Regions from separate parts of the Nonomuraea sp. 10N515B genome, predicted to be linked through region 1. Evidence: riboswitches for the same ligand, from Rfam matches in the RefSeq annotation. Region 1 holds a riboswitch; each other region holds the start of a gene.

Region 1 (4,201 bases):
CAAGGAGGCCGTCCGCGGCACGGCGGCCAACCTGGAAGCGTGCCTGCGGCGCTTCGAGGGTGTGCACATCCTGATGTTCGACGCACTCGGCATCGACGGCGCCGCCGCCCGGCTGACGGCCGGCGGCGTCGGGCACGGTGGGGTGCAGGCGGCCCAGCGGCCGGTCGAGACGGCGGACGGGGTGCGGATGGAGCCCGTCCGGTGGCTGGAGATCGACGGCTCCGAGCCGGGGCTCGTGCCGGAGGGACGGGTCGGGCTGGCGGAGAACGCCTCCGCGCATGAGGCCGCCGACCATCCCAATGGCGCGGTCGAGCTGGTCGAATGCGTGTTGTGCGTGGCCGACGACGAGCTGGACGAGGCCGAGCGGCGCTATGAGCGTTATGTGGGACGTACGGCATCGCGGGACGGGCTCGTGCGGACCTTCGCGCTCGGCGGCGACGGTGCTCACATCACGCTGGTCGGCGCGTCCCGGCTGGACGCGCTGTTGCCGGGCGAGGGTGCGGTGGCGCTGCCCGGGTTCGCGGCGTACGCGGTGGCGGTGCGGGACGTCGCGGCCACCGGGCGGTTCCTGGGCGAGGCCGGGATGACGGTCGGTGAGACCGCCGCAGGCGAGATCTTCGTGCCCGCCCGCGAGGCGCTCGGCACCGCGATCGTCTTCCGTCAGCGGTGACGGCGAAGCGGCAGGGGACCGTTATTCGCCGGTAACGCCGTCGATACGCTCGCGTAGAAGATCGGCGTGACCGTTGTGGCGGGCGTACTCCTCGATCATGTGGACGAGGATCCAGCGGTGCGTGCAGTCCCGGCCGTTGCGGTCGCCGACGGCGTCCAGCGGCGTGGCGGCCGAGATGGCGCGGGCGCGCTCGATCTCGTCCTGCCACGTGGCGAACGCCTCCTCGGCCGAGGCGGTGTCGACGTCGTTGAAGTCGGCGTCGTTGTCGCGGTCCTTGTCCCACAGCTTGGGGATGTCCTCGCCGTTCAGCACGCGGCGGAACCAGGAGCGTTCGACGTGCGCCATGTGCCTGACCAGGCCGAGGAGAGACAGGGTCGAGGGCGGGGCCGAGCGCAGGCGCAACTGCTCGTCCGACAGGCCCGCGCATTTGACGGCGAGGGTGGCGCGGTGCCATTCGAGCCAGTTGTTGAGCACCGTCAGCTCGTCGCCGGTGAGGGGCGGTGGGGTACGGGAGTCGATCACGAGCCCTGACCTTACCTTCGGCCTGGTGTGCGGCTTTCAGTGCATGGAGATGTGCACGTGGTCGAAGTGGTTCTCGGTGATGCTGCCGCGGTCCGACATTCCGCTCCAGCCCGAGCTGTGGTTGATGCGCTGCTTCCAGATCACGTACTTGATGCCGAGCTTGTCCATGTTCTTGATCGCCCACTCCGCGATCCGGTCGCCCAGCGCGAGGTTCGCGGCCGACGGCATCGAGCCTCCGGTGCTCATCATGAAGTCGCAGGCGCGTCCGAGCGGGTGCTCGCCGCTGGAGCCCGAGCGGAAGCACCCCACCGTGTACGGCAGCGAGAAGTTCTTGCCCACCTGCTCGCGCATGAGCCGGGTGCGCGGAGTGATGTTGTCGGAGCCGGAGGGAAGTTCGGGGGCCCAGCTGCCGTCGGATTTGCGGCCGGTGCCAAACGGCACGAGGTCCTGGAGCTTCTTCTTGATGTCCTCGATGACGTCCTCGGCCTCGTCGCGCTGCTTGTCCACCTCGGCCGCGTCCCCGCGGATCTCGGCCGCCAGCGCGGCGGCGTCCTTGGCGGCCTTCTCCTTGTCGTCACGGGCCTTGGCCACGCCCTGCACGAACGCCTGCTGTTCGACGGTCAGCTGGTTGAGCACGGCCGCGCTGCCGCCGCTCGCGGGCAGCATGAAACCCGGCACCGGGGGGTTCCCGTTCTGGTAGCGAAGCCGGGCGATCTCGGCGACCCGCTGCTCGGCCGCGGTCAGCGTCTGCTCCGCGGTGGCCAGGCGCTCATTGGCCGTTTTGGCGGCCTGCTGGGCCTTGGCCAGCTCGACGCGCTTGAGGTTGTACTGCTCGATGAGCTTGTCGATCTTGCTGTTGAGCTGCTTGAGCTGGGCGCGGAGCTCGGACTCCGTCGGTTTGGGTGCCGCCGACGCCGCGGTCGCCGGGAAGAAGGCAACGGCGGCGGCGGTGATGAGGCTGATGGCAAGACTCGCGAGGGACGGCGAAGGGAGCGGAGCTCCCGAGCGAATCAGGGCAGCCGCCACGTAGATGTTTCCTCTCCCTCTGCCGGCCGGGTTAGCTGACGGGTTCGGGCATGGGAGATCCCTACCACCGAAGTGGATTCACCCCACGTGCGATGGGTCCCCGGCTCCCGGGCAACTCGCCCGGGATTAGGCGGGCACCGGCCGTTACGGCCGGTGCTTATCGGGATATTAGTGGTAGATCACGAGTCATGCGACCTTAAGTAGAAATCTATTAGTGATCTACTCGTGATCGAAGCATGCGTGCGGCCTCCTCCGGCAGCACGTCGTTGACGAAGGCCCCCATCGCCGACTCCGACCCCGCCAGATACTTCAGCTTCTCCGGCGCCCGCCTGATGGTGAACAGCTCCAGGTGCAGGTAAGCCAGCTCACGGCCCTGTCGTACCGGCGCCTGGTGCCAGGCCGCGATGTACGGCATCACGACCCCGAACAGCCCGTCGAACGCCTTCAGCACCGACGTGTACAGCGGCGCGAACGCGGCACGCTCCGCCTCTGTCAGCGCCGCCAGGTCGGGCACCTGCCGGTGCGGGTAGAGGTGCACCTCGAACGGCCAGCGCGCGGCGGCGGGCACGAAAGCCGTCCACAGCTCGTTGGCCGCCACCACCCGCGTGCCGGCGGCGCGCTCGGCGGCCAGCACGTCGGCGAACAGGTTTCCCTTGTAGCGAGCGGCGGCGCCCAGCTGCAGCTTGGTCCGCGGGGTGACGTACGGATAGGCGTAGATCTGGCCGTGCGGGTGCGCGAGCGTGATGCCGATCTCCGAGCCCCGGTTCTCGAAGCAGAAGACCTGCTCCACGCCCTCGATGGCGGACAGTTCGGCCGTGCGGTCGGCCCATGCCTCCATGACCAGCTCGACCTGGGCGTCGGACAACCGGGAGAAGGACGAGGAGTGCTCGGAGGTGAAGCAGACCACCTCACAGCGGCCCACGGCCGGACGGACCTCACTCAGCCCGCCCACTTCCCCATAAGTCCCGATATTTTCGGAAAAAGAGGGGAAGCGGTTCTCGAACACCACCACGTCGTAGTCGTACGCCGGGATCTCCGTCGAGCGCGTCTCCGACGACGGGCACAGCGGGCACTCGGCCGCCGTGCCGGTCGGCTGGTGCGTCCGCGTCTGCCGGTGCCCCGCGATCGCGATCCACTCCTCGGTCAGCGGGTCGTAGCGCAGCTCAGAGGCCACCGGCCGGGGGTCCAGCGTCCGCCGGTCGATCGCGCTCCTGTCGGCGTCGTCCCGCCGGTCGAAGTAGATCAGCTCTCGGCCGTCGGCCAGGTTGGTGATGGTGCGCTTCAAAGCGAGCCCTCCGCGATGATCAGTTCCCCGGCCGTTTCGGCCAGGTGCGTACGTGCTTCCTCCGGCAGCCCCGCGTCGCTGATGACCACGTCGGCCTCGCTCAGCTCGGCGATGGTGCTGATGCCCACCGTGTTCCACTTAGTGTGGTCGGCCGGGACGACCAGGCGGTTGGCGGCCGCCACCAGCTCCCTGTCGGTCTCGGACTCGAGCAGGTTGGGCGTGGTGAACCCGGCCCGCACGCTCATCCCGTGCACGCCGAGGAAGAGCGTGTCCACGTGCAGGCGGCGGATGGCGGCCACGGCCACCGGGCCCACTAAGGCGTCCGATGGCGTGCGTACGCCGCCGGTCAGCACCACCGTGCGGTCGGCGCGCGGATTGCGGTGGAAAACGTCGGCGACGGGGATGGAGTTCGTGATCACCGTGAGCTCGGGCACACCGATCAGGTGGTGCGCCAGCACCCAGGTGGTGGTGCCCGCGGACAGCGCCACAGCGGTGCCGGGGCGCACCAGTTGTGCCGCGCAGCGCGCGATGGCCTGCTTCTCCTGCTGCTGGCGGGCGGACTTCGCGGTGAAGCCCGGCTCCTCGGTCGATCCCGGGCCGAGGGCGGTCGCGCCGCCGTGCACCTTTTCCAGCAGGCCCCGCTCGGCCAGCACCTCGAGGTCGCGGCGGATGGTCATGTCGGAGACGCCGAGCTCGCG
Region 2 (4,201 bases), on a different contig from region 1:
TGACCACCGCGCCGAGGTCCGCGGGCAGGCCCAGGGTGGGAACGATGCTGACCCCGAGCCCCGCGGCCACCATCTCGAGGATGGCAGCCGGGCCGCTCGCCTCGAAGGCGACGTCGAGCCGTACGTCCGACGCCCGCGCCGCGGTCATGATCAGCGGGCGGCAGCCGGCGGTGGTCAGGATGAACGGCCGGTCGGCGAAATCGGCGAGATGCACCACTGCCTGATCGGCGAGCGGGTGGCCGGCGGGCAGCACGGCCACCATGTCGTGGGTGCTCAGCGGGACGGTGTCCAGTCCGGGGGCGGGCAAGGTCACGACGCCGACCTCGGCGGCGCCCCGGTGCAGCCAGGCCCGGATGTCGTCGTCCACCCCCTCGAACAGCCGTACGCGCACCTGCGGGTAGCGGTCGGTGAACGCGCGCAGCAACCGGGCGATGAGCGTTCCCGTGGCGCTGGGGAGGCTGGCCAGGCGCAATTCGCCGGTGATCTGGCCGGCGGCGGCCGCCACGTCGGCGCGGACGAGGTCGAAGTGGCGCAGCACCTCGCGGGCCCGGTTGACCGCGCGGCGGCCGGCCTCGGTGAGGGCGATGCCGTCGCGGTGGCGTACGAACAGGGCCGCGCCGAGCTCGCGTTCGAGCGCGGCGATGGCGCGGCTGACGGCGGGCTGGGACATGCCGGTGTGGTCGGCGGCGGCGGTGAAGCCGCCGTGCTCGGCGACCGCGATCAACGCCCGGAGCTGCGCTAACGTCATAGCGGCATACCCTAATTGGTATTTGACCGGCGGTTGGTCAGAACCCGATGGTTATGCCATGTCTGAGCGAATGACGATCGAAGTCGACGGGCGGCAGGCCAGCTATCTGACGGCGGGCGAGCGGGGTCCGGTTGTGTTGCTGCTGCACGGGACGTACTGGAGCCGGGTCTGGCAGCCGGTGCTGGACGAGCTGGCCGCGGCGGGGCTGCGTCCCGTCGCGGTGGATCTGCCGGGGCTGGGGCGCTCCGAAGGGGAGCTCGCCATGGCGACGGCGACGGTCCCGGCGCTGGCCGGGTGGGTGACCCGGTTCGCGGCGGCGGTGGGCGCCGGCGAGCCGCTGGCGGTGGCGGGGCACGACATCGGGGGCGCGGTGGCGCAGCACCTGCTGGCCGCGGGCGAGGTGAAGGTGCGGCGGCTGGCGCTGGTCAACTCGGTCACGTACGACTCGTGGCCGGTGCCGGGCGTGGCCCGTTTCCGTGATCCGGCGGTGGTGGCGGCGGTGACCGCGGAGGAGTTGCTGGCCGCCCGCCGCACGGCCGTCACCACGGCGCTGCACCGCCCCGCGACGGAGGCCGAGCTGGCCGACTACCTGGACCCGTGGAACGACGCCCGGGTGCGACGGTCGTGGATGGCGCTGGCGGGAGCCGCCGACGGCCGCTACACGCTGGACCTGGTGCCCGCGCTGCAGGCCGACGGGACGCCGAAGCTGCTGGTGTGGGGGGAGAACGACACCTTCCAGGAGGTCCGGTACGCCGAGCGTTTCGCCGCCGAGATGCCGAACACCTCCCTGGTCCGCGTCCCGAGCGCCGGTCACATCCCGATGGAGAACGACCCGGCCGCGGTCGCCGCCGCTCTGGCGCGGTTTTTTCTCGGCTGAAGGCCTGCGGTCGGGCCGTGAACGCGGCGAGCGCGCGTCCCATGTCTCGGGGACGCGCGCTCGTTGGGGCGGGGGAGGGTCAGGCGGCGTACTCGGGGTAGCCGTAGCCGACGACGTGCGCCTTCGGCCGGGTCCGCTCTTCGACCTTGCCGTTGCCGGTGTTGCCCTCGATGGTGGAGATGGTGCCGTCCTGGTTGTCCTTCACGACGAACCCGACGTGGTTGATGTCACGGATGTTCTTGCTGCCGCTCCAGGAGAAGTACACGACGGCGCCGGGCTTGGCGACGGTGCCGAAGCGGTTGTTGGCCTTGAACCACTTGGCGTGGGCGACGGTCCAGGCGTCCCAGCCGACCTGCGGGCGGGCGCCGGTCTGCTCGCCGACCCAGGAGACGAACATCGCGCACCAGGCGGCGTTCAGATACATGGCGCGGCTGCCGCCGTCGCGGGCGATGGTCTCGGCGGCGCGCTGGGAGTTGGCGTACCACTGCTGGTACTTGGTGCCGCCGCCGGCGGCGTTCTCGCTGGTGCCGACCTGGGACCTGGCCAGGGCCAGGACCTGATCGGCGGTGACGTTGATCTTGGTCTCGCCGGTCTTGGTCCTGGCGCCTGCCTGCTCGGCGGTGGCGACCGGCTGCTTGTCCGCGGCGGCGATGGCGGTGCCCGTGACGTGGGCGGTGACCGCGGTGGCCAGGACGGTGGCGCCGAGGGCGGCGCGGGCGATGTTGATCTTGTTGGCGGCAGCGGGGATGCGGAACTTGGCCATCGAGGGGGTTTACTCCTTGCTTCCATGCCGCTTACCGGGTTAGCTGACGGGCTCGGGCGTGGAAGCTGCCCTACGGCACCGAAGTGCCGATTCGCCCCAAAGACTTGGGTCCCCGGTTCCGCGCAAGGCGGATTCAGCGGTCACAGGACTGTCCTGTGATGTTTCGTGCGATGGTCGGACGCGACCGGACAAACCGGACGCATACCTCAAGATGCCCCATAAGGTAATACATGCGGCAAGAGGATTACAACTAGATAAAAGCCCAGTTAGGCAAGTTGCCCGCGGGCGTCGGCCAGAAGCCCCATCATGGCAAGGGAATCGTCAAGCGGCATGATCGAACTTTCGGTCCTGCCTTCGGCCGTGGCTGCGCGGACTTCGCGGAGCTCCCCGGCGTACCCGTTGTCGGCCGGATCGAGCACATGCTCTTCCGGCTCCAGGGAGGGCCCGGTGAGGAGAATCCGCTGCGGCGCCCAGAACGGAGCCTGGATGTCCGCGCGCATCTGAGTGCCCACAACGCTGGCATCGTTCGGGTAATTCCCGAGCAACGAGGTCGCCACGAGAGCATGCCTGCCGCCCGGGTAGAGCAAAACGCCGCCCGCCTCCGCGTCCACCCCGTTCGGGGCCAAAGAGCCGGTGACACGCAGGCCGGTCGGCATGCCGAGGAGCAACTGGGCCAGCCCGAACGGGTAGATCCCCAGGTCGAGCAGCGCGCCGCCGCCCAGCTCGGGCGCCCAGAGCCGGTGGGCGGGGTCGTAGGGCAGGGAGAAGCCGAAGGAGGCCTGCACGGAGCGGATCTCGCCGAAGCGCTCATCGGAGGCGATCTTCTGGATGAGGGGGTTGAACCTCATCCACATGGCCTCCATCAAGAAGACGCCCGCCTCGCGTGCCAGGCGCACCATCTTCTCGGCGTCGTCCACGGTGGCGGCCAGCGGCTTCTCGCACAGCACGGCCTTGCCGGCGGCGATGGCGGCCTCGGCCACCTGGAGGTGCTGGGCGTGCGGAGTGGCCACGTAGATCGCGTCCACGGCCGGGTCGGCGCACAGCCGCTCATAGGAGTCGTAGGCCGACTCCGCGCCCAGCGTCGCGGCCAGGGCCTGCGCCCGGCCGAGGTTCCTGGAGCCGACGGCGGCCACCCGCATGCCCGGTTCGGCCACGATGGCCGCTCCCACCGTGCGCGCTATGCCGCCTGTCGCCGCTATTCCCCATGCAAAATCCCGCACAAGGGGAGATCGTAGACGTATCAGGTCATGTTGAAGGTGTCGGGGTCGGGTCCGATGCGCTTGTTCCTGTTCATGGCGCCGATCGCGGCCATGTCCTCGGCGTCGAGGATGAAGTCGAACACGTCGATGTTCTCGCGGATCCGCGACGGGGTGGCGGACTTGGGGATGACGACGTTGCCGAGCTGCAGGTGCCAGCGCAGCACGATCTGGGCGGGCGTCTTGCCGTACTTGCCGGACAGCACGCTCAGCGCCGGGTCGTCGAGCAGGCCCTGGCCCTGGCCCAGCGGGCTCCACGCCTCGGTCAGGATGCCGTTGGCCTCGTGGAAGGCGCGCATCTCGCGCTGCTGCAGGTAGGGGTGAAGCTCGATCTGGTTGATGGACGGCGTGATCTCGGCCTCGTCCATGAGCCTGGTCAGGGTCTGGACGGTGAAGTTGGAGGTGCCGATGGCCTTGGCCCGCCCGTCACGGTAGATCTTTTCGAGGGCCTTCCACGCCTGCACGTACTTGTCCTGCTTCGGGACCGGCCAGTGGATGAGGAAAAGATCGACGTAGTCAAGGCCCAGCCTGGCCAGGCTCTCATCGAAGGCCTGCTC
Region 3 (4,201 bases), on a different contig from region 1:
CCTGGCCCGGTGTCACCTGGCGCCGCCCCTGAGCTTGGCGATCAGTCCCAGGTCGTCCACGCAGTGTCCGAGGCCGAGCGCCACGGACTCCAGAGGCCGCTCCGCCCGGCGCACCGGCATGCACAAGGCGGTACGCATCCGCCGGCACAGCCCTCGCAGCAGTGCGCCACCCCCCACCAGCACCGCACCCCGTTCCCCGAGGTCGGCCACCAGTTCCGCCGGGCAGTCCTCCACGATCCCGACCGCCGCCCGCTCGATGGTCTCGACCGGCTGCCTGGTCGCCTCATAGATCAGTTGCACCGGGAGCGCCGCCGTGCGCTCCCTGCCGGTCTCCGCGTCCCTGCCGTGGACCAGCACCTGCCGGTCCAGAGGCTTCCACTCGGAGCCCGCGCGCCGCTTCGCCGCCTCCGCCTCGCCCTCGTCGATCAGCAGTCCGTGCTCGCGCTCGACCAGGCGGGCGATCGACCTGCTCATGGCATGGCCGCCGCCCGGGACCGTGCCAGAGGCGACCACGGCCCCGTAAGACAGCACCGCGATCCTGGCCGCGTCGCGCCCGATGTCGATGACCATCCACCCGGCGCAGTCCTTGACCGGCACGCCCGCGCCGAGCGCGGCCGCCAGCGCGTGCGGGATCAGCAGGATGTCCCGCGCCTCCGCCTCGAACGCCAGGTCCCGCAGTGCCGCCCGGTCGATCCGCGTGCACCCGTCGGGCAGCGCCAGGACCACACGGGGCCGGGCGAACGGATGCCCGTGCACTTTACGGACGAAATACCGGATCAGACGCCGGGTGAGCTCACCGTCGGCAGGCAGTCCGTCGCTGATCGGCCAGCACGTCTCGCCGAGGACGTCGACGGCCGCCGCGCCGTACCCGAGGACCTTGCCCGTCTCGGCGTGGCGTGCGACGGCCGAGGGCTCGTCCAGCACGATGCCCTTGCCCTTGACGTAGATCCGGGTGGACGCGGCCCCGAGATCCATCGCCAGGTCATGGCCGAGGACGCTCATTGCCGCTCCGGGGGGTTGGCTATCATGTCGCTTCTGCTTCCCCGGTGCGTACCAACGCAATACCAGGAACGGTTCGTCTTTGCCCAAGGCACGGCCTCAGCCCCGGTTTCGCGCCATAACCGCCGCCGTGCGAAGCTGTGATTGTCCCCAACACCATGGAGGTCCTCATGGCGGATACACCGGAGCCGGAAAACAGCGAAACTCCCGAGGACGAGATGAAGCGCAAGTTCCGCGAGGCGCTGGAGCGCAAGCGCAACCAGCACGCGGGCTCGGGCGAAGGTGGCAGGGGCGGTGACCCATCGAAGATCCACGGGGCGCACGGTCCGGCTGCGAGTAAAAGATCGTTCAGGCGCAAGAGCGGCGGCTGAGGCTGGGATTGCGAGGGGGTACGGCATGCCGTACCCCCTCTTTCTATGCCCGCGAACGCCAACCTCTGCCCGATTCGTCCCTTTACAGCCCTAGGTAGATCTTTCTGCAGATTCATGATGATTTGTTTGCGCGTGTCCGGAATACGTGGTTAAAGTGTGGGCCATTACCTAGCCGAATCCCGATAGATCGGGAACCGGGGACCCAACCCCTGGGGTGAATCCGGCCACGTGCCGGTAGGGCATCTCCACCGCCCGAACCCGTCAGCTAACCCGGTAGGCGTGATGGAGAGGACACCGCATTGATGTACGTACCCCCAGACAGCGTCGTGCCGGCCTCCGGTTGATCGGCCCTTTTCCCAGGCTCTTTTCGCGCTCCGCGTAGTAACCCCCGTTCGGCGTTCTGCCTTGCTACGCCCTTTTTTGGGAGCGCGTGTCCCTGACCCCTCGCAAAGGACCTCACTGCCCCATGTCTGCACGTTTTGGCCTGCGTTCCTGCGCCCTGTTCGCCACCTCCGCCACCACCGTTGTGGCCATCGCCTGCACGGCGGCCCACGCCGATTCCGACACCGAAGAGAAGATCCTGCTCAAGGGCTCTACCACGGCGTCCTATTACTGGGACGACGGATCCGGCCGCAACGGTGACACGGGCATGCCCGCCAGCGGCAAGCCCATGCAGAAAGGCCTGGCCGCCAGTCCGAGCTGGCCGCTGCTGACCGAGGGATATGTGGTCTACAAGGGCAAGAAGCTCCCCTTCTTCGTCGGTGACCGCGGCCCGGGCGTGCCTTCCAACCGTGGCATCATGCTCGACTTGGACGCCAAGACCTTCGCGGAGCTGACTGGCGGCAGGTTCAACCCCAATTCGCTCAGCGTGGACGGCGTCGGCGGCCAGGGTCACATCAAGATCGACTACGTCATCACCAAGTGGGGAGACGGCGTCGGCAAGAAGAACTACCCGGTCCCCTTCTCCACCGGCGCCTGGGGCAGGAAGGACACCAACCCGGCCAAGCCTCCGAAGGTCGTGGCCGAGGAGGAGCCTGCCGAGGTCAAGACCCCCGAGGCCAAGTCCGCCGAGGTCGAGCCCGCTGAGGAGCCCGCCGGCGGCAAGGCGGTGGCGGCTCCGGTTGGGCACCCCGTCACGCCCAAGACCGAGGCGGAGGAGTCGAGCGCCGTGAGCGGCGTCCTCCTCACGGGCGCCCTGGCCATGGCCGGGGGCGGCGTGGTGCTCGGCCACAAGCGCCTGCGCAGGCTTATCAAGCGCTGACTTTACGAGACGGAGACCAGAATGTCATTCTGGTCTCCGTGACCATGCGCGCAGCCGTCAACGGCATCGACATCGCCTACGAGACCTTCGGCTCACCGGCAGGACGACCCCTGCTCCTCATCATGGGGCTCGGCGCCCAGCTCATCCACTGGGACGAGGGGCTCTGCCGGCTCCTGGCGGAGCAGGGACACCACGTCGTACGGTTCGACAACCGCGACGCGGGCCTGTCCACGCACTTCCACGACCAGGGTGTCCCCCCAGCGGGGACGCCTGCGCCATACCTGCTCGACGACCTGGCCGACGACGCCGCCGGCCTCATGGAGGCACTCGGCTGGCCCGCCGCCCATGTGGTCGGCGCGTCGATGGGCGGGATGATCGCCCAGGCCCTGGCCATCCGGCATCCCGGACGGGTGCTGACCCTGACCTCGATCATGTCGACGCCGGGCCCCGAGGTCGCCCCGCCGACCGCGGCGGCGGCCGAGGTGCTGATGGCCACGCCGCCGGCCGACCGTGACGGCGTGCTGGAGCAGGCGCTGCGCACCTGGTCCGTCATCGGCTCGCCCGGCTACGACCTGGACCGCGAGCGGATCATCGCGATGGCCGGGATGGCCTACGACCGGTGCTTCGATCCTGCGGGCACGGCCAGGCAACTGGCCGCCATCATGGCCTCGGGCGGCCGGACGGAGCTGCTCGCCCAGGTGAAGGTGCGCACGCTGGTCCTGCACGGCGAGGCGGACCAGCTCATCCCCGTGGCGGGCGGCCAGGCCACGGCGGCGGCCATCCCCGGCGCCAGGCTGGTGACCTATCCCGGCATGGGCCACGACCTGCCACGCCCCCTCTGGCCCGACATCGTCACCGAGATCACCAAGCTCACCAGCGCCTGAACGCCCGGCGGCGGCCCGCACCGGCCTGCGTGCCGCTCAGGCCGACTTCTCGCGGCACCGGAGTATCTCGGTGATGTTCCGCTCGGCCCACTCGGCCACCGCTGCGATCGGTTCGTGCAGCGAGCGCCCGAGCTCCGTCAGTGTGTACTCGACCCGCGGTGGCACCTCGGCGAACACCTCCCGCGTGACGAGCCCGTCCTGCTCCATGGCCCGCAACGTCTGCGTCAGCACCTTGGGTGTGACCCCACCGATCTGTGCCCGCAGCTGGGTGAACCGCATCGGCCCGCCGATGAGGCTGAGCACGACCAGCACCGACCATTTGTCGCCGATCCGATCCAGAACCACCCGAGTCGGGCAATTCATATCGAAGACATTGCCGGTATCCATAAGGTACTTATAGCACGATGAAGTAACCAGTATCCAATGGATACTCTTGCTGCCATGAAGATCCTTCTCTTTGGCGCGACCGGCATGATCGGCCAGCGTATCGCCGCAGAGCTCACCGACCGCGGGCACGAGGTGACCGGCGTCAGCCGCTCGGGTCCCGTCAAGGGCGACGTTCACGACTCCGCCACTCTGGCCAAGGGCTATGACGCCGTCGTCTCCGCTATCAGCCCCCCGCGCGACGGCACCGAGCCGGAACCGCCCTTCGTCGCCGCCTATCGCGCGCTGATCGACGGCGTGCG

The links. Region 1 has a riboswitch for cyclic di-AMP ahead of ACTWQA_RS28680 (coiled-coil domain-containing protein). Riboswitches for the same ligand answer to the same signal wherever they lie in the genome.
Region 2: it holds a riboswitch for cyclic di-AMP, as region 1 does, so the genes downstream of both, ACTWQA_RS03335 (CHAP domain-containing protein) here and ACTWQA_RS28680 (coiled-coil domain-containing protein) in region 1, are expected to answer to the same signal.
Region 3: it holds a riboswitch for cyclic di-AMP, as region 1 does, so the genes downstream of both, ACTWQA_RS05155 (hypothetical protein) here and ACTWQA_RS28680 (coiled-coil domain-containing protein) in region 1, are expected to answer to the same signal.

Annotation. Positions count from the first base shown of each region.
Region 1 covers NZ_JBQQBQ010000021.1:10,516-14,716, forward strand. Annotated here, with positions in the region: gene ACTWQA_RS28670 (VOC family protein) at 1-670, shown strand, start outside; gene ACTWQA_RS28675 (DinB family protein) at 692-1,192, opposite strand; gene ACTWQA_RS28680 (coiled-coil domain-containing protein) at 1,229-2,218, opposite strand; cyclic di-AMP (ydaO/yuaA leader) riboswitch at 2,225-2,361, opposite strand; gene galT (galactose-1-phosphate uridylyltransferase) at 2,430-3,503, opposite strand; gene ACTWQA_RS28690 (DeoR/GlpR family DNA-binding transcription regulator) at 3,500-4,201, opposite strand, start outside.
Region 2 covers NZ_JBQQBQ010000002.1:198,264-202,464, forward strand. Annotated here, with positions in the region: gene ACTWQA_RS03325 (LysR family transcriptional regulator) at 1-748, opposite strand, end outside; gene ACTWQA_RS03330 (alpha/beta fold hydrolase) at 807-1,625, shown strand; gene ACTWQA_RS03335 (CHAP domain-containing protein) at 1,705-2,388, opposite strand; cyclic di-AMP (ydaO/yuaA leader) riboswitch at 2,402-2,537, opposite strand; gene ACTWQA_RS03340 (Gfo/Idh/MocA family protein) at 2,655-3,608, opposite strand; gene ACTWQA_RS03345 (aldo/keto reductase) at 3,629-4,201, opposite strand, start outside.
Region 3 covers NZ_JBQQBQ010000003.1:135,667-139,867, reverse strand. Annotated here, with positions in the region: gene ACTWQA_RS05165 (rod shape-determining protein) at 13-1,002, opposite strand; gene ACTWQA_RS05160 (DUF5302 domain-containing protein) at 1,170-1,370, shown strand; cyclic di-AMP (ydaO/yuaA leader) riboswitch at 1,531-1,665, shown strand; gene ACTWQA_RS05155 (hypothetical protein) at 1,837-2,631, shown strand; gene ACTWQA_RS05150 (alpha/beta fold hydrolase) at 2,676-3,515, shown strand; gene ACTWQA_RS05145 (winged helix-turn-helix transcriptional regulator) at 3,552-3,878, opposite strand; gene ACTWQA_RS05140 (NAD(P)-dependent oxidoreductase) at 3,957-4,201, shown strand, end outside.